4 regions of the Brevibacterium otitidis genome follow, and region 2 is predicted to be linked to each of the others. Evidence: riboswitches for the same ligand, from Rfam matches in the RefSeq annotation. Region 2 holds a riboswitch; each other region holds the start of a gene.
What was found. Region 2 has a riboswitch for thiamine pyrophosphate ahead of ACFFN1_RS01165 (TenA family protein). Riboswitches for the same ligand answer to the same signal wherever they lie in the genome.
Positions count from the first base shown of each region.

Region 1: it holds a riboswitch for thiamine pyrophosphate, as region 2 does, so the genes downstream of both, ACFFN1_RS16075 (ECF transporter S component) here and ACFFN1_RS01165 (TenA family protein) in region 2, are expected to answer to the same signal.
Region 3: it holds a riboswitch for thiamine pyrophosphate, as region 2 does, so the genes downstream of both, thiM (hydroxyethylthiazole kinase) here and ACFFN1_RS01165 (TenA family protein) in region 2, are expected to answer to the same signal.
Region 4: it holds a riboswitch for thiamine pyrophosphate, as region 2 does, so the genes downstream of both, thiC (phosphomethylpyrimidine synthase ThiC) here and ACFFN1_RS01165 (TenA family protein) in region 2, are expected to answer to the same signal.

Region 1 covers NZ_JBHMAU010000132.1:40,310-42,503, reverse strand. The annotation lists gene ACFFN1_RS16080 (ABC transporter ATP-binding protein) at 1-393, opposite strand, end outside; gene ACFFN1_RS16075 (ECF transporter S component) at 393-1,034, opposite strand; TPP riboswitch at 1,064-1,169, opposite strand; gene ACFFN1_RS16070 (DUF4916 domain-containing protein) at 1,170-1,709, opposite strand; gene ACFFN1_RS16065 (hypothetical protein) at 1,810-2,194, shown strand, end outside.
Region 2 covers NZ_JBHMAU010000014.1:16,757-18,950, reverse strand. The annotation lists gene ACFFN1_RS01175 (L,D-transpeptidase) at 1-711, opposite strand, end outside; RNA gene ffs (signal recognition particle sRNA small type) at 1,067-1,162, opposite strand; TPP riboswitch at 1,246-1,351, shown strand; gene ACFFN1_RS01165 (TenA family protein) at 1,340-2,044, shown strand; gene ACFFN1_RS01160 (peptidoglycan recognition protein family protein) at 2,089-2,194, opposite strand, start outside.
Region 3 covers NZ_JBHMAU010000015.1:11,945-14,138, reverse strand. The annotation lists gene thiE (thiamine phosphate synthase) at 1-234, opposite strand, end outside; gene thiM (hydroxyethylthiazole kinase) at 231-1,094, opposite strand; TPP riboswitch at 1,082-1,178, opposite strand; gene ACFFN1_RS01270 (family 16 glycosylhydrolase) at 1,302-2,194, opposite strand, start outside.
Region 4 covers NZ_JBHMAU010000032.1:30,281-32,474, forward strand. The annotation lists gene chrA (chromate efflux transporter) at 1-1,132, opposite strand, end outside; TPP riboswitch at 1,211-1,318, shown strand; gene thiC (phosphomethylpyrimidine synthase ThiC) at 1,315-2,194, shown strand, end outside.

The sequences.
Region 1 (2,194 bases), on a different contig from region 2:
GACGGTGGCCAGCGCCTTGCGGGCGCGGGCGGGCATCGCGGCCGGGTCGACGCCGGTGTTCTCCATGCCGAAGCACACATCGTCGCCGAGCCGGGCGAGCACCACCTGCGCGTCCGGGTCCTGCAGGACGAGCCCAGTGGTGCCCGAGGTGGGATCCGGTGGGCGGCCGTCGACGAGCAGCTCGCCGGTCCGGTACCCGGATTCGGCCGGCAGGACTCCTGCGATCGCATGCAGCAGCGTCGACTTCCCGGCGCCCGAGGAGCCGAGCAGCAGGACGCGCTCACCGGCCTCGATGCGCAGGTCGATGTCGCTGACGGCGGCGCGCTTGCGGCCGGAGTGCCGCCAGCCGAAACCGCGGGCCAGGACGTCGACGCCGCGGGTCGCGGCTGCCATCAGACTTCTCGCGCGCTGCGTCCGGAGGCGAAGGCGCCCAACGCACCGGTGCGGGCGATCGCCTTGAGTGCGAACCACGACACGAGGCCGGCCAGGACCACGCCGGAGATGCCGGCGAAGACGGTGTAGAGCGCCTTGTGCTCAAACGTCCACGCAGCGTTGTAGAGGATGTTCTCGCCGATCGCCAGCGACAGCCCGGCACCCAGGCCGGCGAGCAGCGTGGCGATGAAGGTGTAGCGGCGGTAGCGCAGTGCGGCGAAGATGATCTCAGCGCCGAAGCCCTGGATGAGCCCGGTGACGATGACCATGAGCCCGAAGTAGTTGCCCGGCACCGCCGAGACGATCGCCGCGAGGACCTCGACGTACAGTGCCGCGCCGGGCTTGCGGATGATGAGCCCGCCGAGCACTCCGCCGAGCACCCACACGCCGGTCAGCAGGCCCTTGGTGGGCGGGTAGAGGGCCTGGAACGGGGCGCTGATCGTCTCCCAGGAGTTCGACCAGGCCCAGAACACGATGCCGATCGCGACGGCGAGCACCGAGGCGACGACGATGTCGACGACCCTCCAGCGCATCGTGGCCGGCACGCCGGCCGGAGTGGGGTTGGGTTCGGAATCGGTGTGGCGGGTCTGGACGTCAGACATCGCAAATCCTCCTTCAATCAGGCAAGGAGGGGTGAAGAGACTCGACTTCCTCCGGCGGTATGAACCGCGTCAGGTTCGAGGGTCTGCAACTGTGCACTCTCAGCGCTCCTCGTGAGCGCTCCCCTGTCGTCGCGTCTACGGTAGCAGACCCATGTACGCCAGGGCGGCTTTGACGATGTGCTCCTGTCCGTGGTTCATCTCCGCCACGATGTCCTCGCGCAGTGCTTCGTCAGGAGTGAGCCAGTCGAGGCTGAGCGCATCCTGGCGCGGTGTGCACTCACCCTGCACCGGCAGGATGTAGCACAGGGCGATCGCATGCTGGCGCGGATCGTGAAGCTTGGAGGCGCCCTCGGTCGGGAAGTACTCGGCGACGTGGAACGGGTTGAGCGAGCTCGGCAGCGACGGAAACGCCAGCGGCCCGAGGTCCTTCTCGGCATGGCGCATGAGCGCATCGCGCAGGGTCTCGTGGAAGCGCACCCGCCCGCCGATCACCTCGCGCACGAGCGAGCCGTCATCGCCGGTGCGCAACAGCAGCCCGACCTTCTCCGGCACACCGTGGTCGTCGAGCAGCACCGGCACCGCATTGATGTAGGCCATCGGCAGGCGTCTGCGCAGCCGGGCCAGCTCATCGGGTTCGAGCCAGTTCTCATCGAAAGCCAAAGCGGTGCGTGTCATAGTCCCATGGTTCCACACGGGCTCTGGTCAGGCCAGACTCCAGGCGCATGTCCCCAGGAGCGGGAGGCGTGAACCACCGGGGCTGCGATAGGTTCGGGGCATGAGCGATGACATGAACGAGCAGCACACCGGTCAGGATCAGCATCTCGCCGACGAGATCAACGCCCACTACCACCCGATCGCCATGACCCTCTTCGGCCTCCTGGACGCCGAGGATCAGATCGACCAGCCCGAATCCCAGGCCGTCGACGCCGCCCAGATCGCCGAGGTGTCGGTCGTGGCCGCCGCGCTGCGGATCTGGCACTGGGTCGCCTCCGGTCCGAACGCGCAGCGCCCGGCCGCCGAGACCGGCGAGCTGAGCGGTGAGGAGCTCGCCGCTGTCGCCGAACTCGCCGGACTCGAAGAGGCCGGTGGCGCCAAGACGCTGGCTGAGCTGCCGCTGACCGAGCGGGCCTGGGCGACGCTGCTGCTGACCGGCATGTTCG
Region 2 (2,194 bases):
CTCGGCGGATCCGGAGGAGTCGTCGCCCTCATCGGAGGCATCGTCGTCGTCAGCTTCGTCGGTGGCGTCGTCAGCCGCGTCGCCTTCAGCCGCGTCGCCGTCAGTCGCGTCGCCGTCAGTCGCGTCGCCGTCAGTCGCGTCGCCTTCTGCCGCGTCGCCGGCGTCTTCGGTGCTGTCGGCGGTGCTGCCGCCGGCCTGTGCTTCGGCGTCCGCGCCCGAGGTGGCCGGCGCCTCGTCGGATTCCGTTTCCTCGGCATCGGGGTCGCCTGTCTCTGCGTCCCCGGCATCAGAGTCGCCATCGGTGCCGTCACCATTGTCGTCGCCGCTGTCGGCATCGGAACCGTCATCGAAGGTGCCGGCGACGGTGACCTCGGGGTGATCGGCATCGGTGACGGTCACCTCGGCGAACTCGCCACCGGTGACGGTGAGGGCGAAATGACCCGTCGGCGAGATCTCAAGATCGGTGCCCGAGGCGCTGGCGGCATCCCCGCCGGCAGCGGCATCGGTCGCGTCATCGGAGCCCTCGTCGGCGGCCGCGTCGTCAGCGTCGGGATCCTCGACAGCCGAGACTGACACCTCGGGAGCGGGATCCGGGGCCTGGCTGGGCGTCTCCGCGGACCCGCGCTCCGTCTCGGTGGGGGAGCTGCAGGCAGCGAGAGTGGCTGACAGCGCAATGGCGAAGCCGACGGCGAGGGGATGACGACGAAGCACGGTTGAACCTTTCTCATTCCAGCTGCCTGCGGCCTCCATCGGCGGCAGGTGATCGTGATCTGCGGACCTGCGAGCGCGGACACGAATCAGAAGGACAGCTCAAATATAGGGCGCACGATATAACAGCTAGAGCACAAACGGGCCAGCCGATCCGCGTCATCTCGGGGAATGTAGGCGGTGACCAGCGCTAACAACTGTTAGCGATGTTGCGCAATTGTGATAGCGGTTCTTCGGCAGGCGGCCGCGCGGCGCGCGGATCGGCGCGCACAAGCCGAAATCGCGGGTTCGGAGAGCTGTCACCGAGCCCCTGCCGAGGCAGCGGTTGAGCCCCCGCATGGGGGAAAGACAGAGGGGAAAGAAGGACTCCCCGCGCACCCGCCAGAGCTCGCTTACCCTTGCTGCCTTCCGGCCCTGGGGGAGTTCACAAGATGACGCCGCACGGGGAGCCGCATAACAGTCTAGTCCAGGCGGCGAACCGAACCAAAAACGCCGGAGCCGGCCACCGCCTCGGGCGCGGGAGATGGGCTACAGTGAGGGTGTTGACAGGGGAGCGCCCGAGGTGGGCGCTGAGAGTGCAGATGCAGACCCTACGAACCTGATCCGGGTGATACCGGCGGAGGGAGATCACATGACATCGACGAATCCTATTCAGACGACGCTCACCGTCGCCCCCGACTCACCAGTCGGCCGGCTGCGGCTCGGACGCTCTGCCGCGCAGTGGGATGCTGCGGTCGGTCACCGCTTCGTGGACGAACTGTTCGCCGGCAGCATCGACGACGGCGTGCTGGCTGGCTACCTCGTGCAGGACTACCAGTTCTTCGACGCCTTCCTCTCGATGCTCGGCGGCTGCGTGGCCCATGCCGACCGGCTGGAGTCCAAGCTGCGCTTCGCCGCCCAGCTGGGCATGCTCGCCGCCGATGAGGACGGCTACTTCCAGCAGGCCTTCACGCAGCTGGGCGTGCCTGAGGAGCAGTGGCGGGACCCGGAGCTCTCGCGCGCGGCTGCCGGCTTCCAGTCCGAGATGTACGACGCGGTCGCGCAGGCTGAGTATGCCGATCTGCTCGTGATGCTTGTCATCGCCGAGTGGCTCTACCTCGACTGGGGTGAGCGCGATGCCGAGCTGCCAGAGCGCTATGTGCACTCCGAGTGGATCGAGCTGCACCGCGGTGAGGCCTTCGCCTCGTGGTGCCAGTTCCTCGTCGATGAGCTCAACCGCGTGTGGCCGGCCGCCGAGGCCGCCGGGCGAGCCGCGGAGCTCACCGCCCGCTGGGAGCGTGCCGTAGCGCTGGAGCTCGACTTCTTCGACGTCACCTACGAAGGCCACGCGGACTGACGAGCCGTGTGACCGCGGCCGGCTCCTCCGAACCTGTGCGCCGCTCAGGCGCTGCGGTCGGCGGCTCCAGGCTGCAGACCGCTGTCCGCCTCCTCCTTCTTGCCGTCCTCGGACGTGCCGTCCTTCGACTCGCCCTTGGGCTTGTCGTCC
Region 3 (2,194 bases), on a different contig from region 2:
GTTCTCCAGCTGCTCCCGCGCCAGGGTCGCATCAAGGGTGCGCAGCACCTCGCAGGTCAGGTCGTACATCTCCGCGTCGGTGATGTCCTTGTCCCGGATCTGGACCATCCCTGCCCCGCCGGCGACCGCCTCGGCGACGGTGTCGGCCACCGAGCGGCCGACCGCGGCGCACTGGGCGGAGTCAGTGATGAAGTACAGGGCGGTGTCGATGCCGGCGAGGCGATCGTGGCTCATGCGGCGACCTCCACGGTGTCGTAGCTGACGCCGACGGCGGCGATGTCAGCGGCGGTGACGGAATGCAGGGCGTCGAGGAACTCGACGGCGAAGCTGCCAGGCCCGCGGCTCGTGCCGGCCGCGCGGGTGCCGGCGGCCGCATAGTGGGCGTGGGCGGCGACGACAGCGGCGAACGGGTCGGCCGGCAGGGCGCCGAGGTAGGCGGCGACGACACCGCCGAGCGAGCAGCCGGTGCCGACGACGAGCGGCATGTAGTCCGAACCGCCGGAAACCCGGGCGATGCGCACCTGCTCGCCGGCGTGGACGATCGCGTCGACCTCTCCGGAGACGGCGACGACGGAGCCGAGGGCGTGGGAGAGCTGGATCGCAGCCTCGAGGACAGCTTCGACCTCGTCGGTGGAGTCGACGCCGCGGGCGCCGGCGCCGGTGCCTGCTAAGGCTGCGATCTCGGAGGCGTTGCCGCGGATGGCGGTCGGCTGCCAGGTCAGGGCCTGCTTGATGCGGGTGGTGCGGTAGTCGATGACGCCGTAGGAGACGGGGTCGAGGACCCACGGCGTGCCGGTCTCACGGGCGGCGGTGATGGCGGCGTCGGCGGCGAGGAAGTTGTGTGAGCTGGCGGTGCCGAAGTTGATGAGCAGGCCGTCGGAGATGCGGGCGAACTGGGCGGCGTCGGCCTCATGGTTGATCATCGCCGGTGAGGCGCCGATCGCCAGCAGAGCATTGGCGCTCAGCGTCTGCACGACAGTGTTCGTGATGCACTGGACGAGCGGATTCGACTCCCGCACCGCGGTGGCAGCCGCTGCGAGATCGGGTATCGAGGCCCCCGTCTGTGCGGGGGCAGATGGGTGCTGCTGTGTCATGACAATCCCTTCGCCAGCATGATCCAGATCAGGTTCGATGGGTATGTTCTCAGCCCGGCCTGCCGGGCACCCCATGTCTGTCCGCCACTCTAACAGTCCTGGCTGATGACGCCAGTTTGCGCTGGAATGTGACGGTGCAGCAGTGGACCGCGACGGCCGCCTCGGGCACGGGGTGTGCTGGAGGCGGCCGGGAGGCGCGGGAGGTGATCAGAAGCGTTTGACGGTGATGCCCCTGCCGGACTTCCATGTCACGCGTCCGTGCTGGAAGTTCTGGTAGACGCTGCCGTCCTTGTTGCGGATCTCCCCGCTGGTCGGGTAGCCGAGCCAGCCGTTCTCCCACTTCTGGGAGGCCCAGTACTTCTGGATCGCGCCCTTCGTCGGGTGCGCTCCGGACTTGCGCGACCAGTGGATCTGGCCGTGTTCGAATACCTGGTAGGCACCGCCGTCGCGGCGCAAGCGCCGCTCATCGCTGCGCGGCAGGCCGAGCCAGCCATCCGCACCCTTGAGGTTGTGATAGGTCGACCTGATGGTCCCCTTCACGCCATGCGCACCGGTCTTGGCAGACCAGTAGACGGTGCCGCCCTGGAAGTTCTGGCGGACGCTGCCATCCTTATTGCGGATCTCACCGCCGATCGGATATCCGAGCCAGCCGTTCTCCCACTTCTGCGAGGCCCAGTACTTCTGGATCGCCCCCTTCGTCGGGTGGGCCCCTGTTGCCCGCGACCAGTGGATCTGGCCGCCTTCGAAGGTCTGTGAGGCACCACCGTGGGCGAGTTTTCGTTCCTCGCCGCGTGGGAGGCCGAGCCAGCCGTCCGCACCCTTCTCACGGTCGTAGGTCGACTTGATGCCGCCCTTGACGCCATGCGCTCCCGTTGTGCGCGACCAGTAGACGACCCCCTTCTCGAACTTCTGCATCCGCGCACCGTCGGGCCCGGCGTCTTCCTCGCCGGATAGAGGGGCTCCGAGCCACTTGTTGTTCTTCCAGTAGCTGCCGATCGCGCCACCGGGGTAGATGTCGTCAAGCTGCTTCATGCGGAAGTAGTCGACACGATCGACGCGAGCCGGGAACGGCTTCGAGTCGTCGACCGGGCGCACCCACG
Region 4 (2,194 bases), on a different contig from region 2:
TGCCGGTGGTGAAGACCGGCTGGTACAGCGCGGCAGCGAGGATCCCGACCACGCCGGCGTTGACGCCGCTCAGCGCCCGGCGAGCCAGCCGGTGCGCGGCAAGCCTCTGCCACAGCGGCAGGGTGCCGATGACGAGCAGCGCTGCCGGCAGGAATACCGCGCCCAGCGCGATCGCCGCGCCCACCGCTCCCGTAGCCGAGGTGGTGCTCACCGTGCCGAGGTAGGCGGCGAAGGTGAACAGCGGGCCGGGCACTGCCTGGGCGGCACCGTACCCGGCGAGGAAGGCGTCGTTCGAGACGATCCCGGTGGGCACGAGCTCGGCCTGCAGCAGCGGCAGCACGACGTGCCCGCCGCCGAACACGAGCGCGCCGGCACGGTAGAACACATCGGCCAGCTGCAGCGCATCGCTGCCGGTGAGCCGCGCGATGACTGGCAGCCCGATGAGCAGGACGGCGAAGAGGATGAGGCTGCCGGCGGCCGCCGGCATCGGCACACGCACCCGGAACAGGTGCCCCTGCCCGTCTGAGGCGTCTGCCGCCTCGGGCACGGCCGGACGCAGCCACACCAACCCGATGATGCCGGCGAGCACGATCGCAGCGACCTGCGCCCATGCGGTGGGCACCAGCAGGGCGATGGCCAGGGCGGCGACCGCGATGCTCGCCCGCGGTGCGTCGGGAGTCAGCGAGCGCGCCATGCCGAGCACCGCATGCGCGACGACGGCAACGGCTGCGACCTTGAGTCCGGTGAGCCAGCCGGCGTCGCCGAGGTCGCCGAGGGCATGGATGCCGAAGCCGAAGGCCGCCAGCGCAAGCGCCGAGGGCAGGGTGAACGCGACCCAGGCGGCGAGCATGCCGGCGAAGCGGGCGCGCTTGAGGCCCAGCGCCATACCGACCTGGCTGGAGGCCGGGCCCGGCAGGAACTGGCACAGCGCGACGAGATCGGCATAAGCGCGGTCGCTGAGCCAGCTGCGGCGCTCGACGAAGGCCTCACGGAAGTACCCGAGGTGGGCGACCGGACCGCCGAAGGAGGTGAGCCCCAGCCGCAGGAAGATCCAGAACACCTCGGCAACGGAGCCGCGGCTGGCGGGTGCAGCGGCAGGCGGGCGCTCAGGCGAGGAGGCGGAAGGCAGCATGCCTGCCATTCAACGACAGACAGGTGAACAGGAGGCGAACGACGGCTCCACCTCTCTGATCAGATGTGATATAGATTGAGCTGACCACGCGGGAGCCTCACAGTGAGGCTGAGACCGGACACGGCGTCCGGGACCGCTGAACCTGATTCGGTTAATACCGACGTAGGAAGTGAGGGACATCGTTGTCTGCATTCCCCCCTGAGAACACGCACGCCTCCGAGACCGCTGCTGACCAGCCGCGCTCCGAGCAGCACCACAAGCACCGCCTCGGGTGGGTTGAGGATGCTGCGCACGGCATCCGCGTGCCCGTCACTGAGATCCACCTCGACGACTCGCCCGGCCAACGGGCCAATCCCCCGGTCCAGGTCTACCGGACGATGGGACCCGGCAGCGTGCCCGAGGAGGGACTGGCACCGTGGCGTGCGGAGTGGATCGCCGCCCGTGGGGACTCCGAAGAGCACACGGGCCGCGGCAGGAAGCTCGCCGATGACGGCCGGGCGGCAGTCCGCCGCGGCCGGCCCTCCCAGCAGTGGCAGGGCCGGGTGCCCACACCTCGGCGGGCCAAGCCCGGCAAGCGGGTGACGCAGATGCACTACGCACGCACCGGTGTCATCACCCCCGAGATGCGCTTCGTCGCACTGCGCGAACAATGCGACGTCGAACTCGTCAGAAGCGAAGTCGCCGCCGGCCGGGCGATCATCCCGGCCAACATCAACCACCCGGAGTCCGAGCCCATGATCATCGGGCGGAAGTTCCTCGTCAAGATCAACGCCAACATCGGCAACTCCGCTGTCACCAGCTCGATCAGCGAGGAGGTCGCCAAGCTCAACTGGGCGGCCAAGTGGGGCGCCGATACGCTCATGGATCTTTCGACGGGCAACGACATCCACACCACCCGCGAATGGATCCTGCGCAACTCCCCCATCCCGATCGGCACCGTGCCGATCTACCAAGCTCTGGAGAAGGTCGATGGTGAGGCGGAGAAGCTGACGTGGGAGATCTACCGCGACACCGTCATCGAACAGTGCGAACAGGGCGTCGACTACATGACCGTCCATGCCG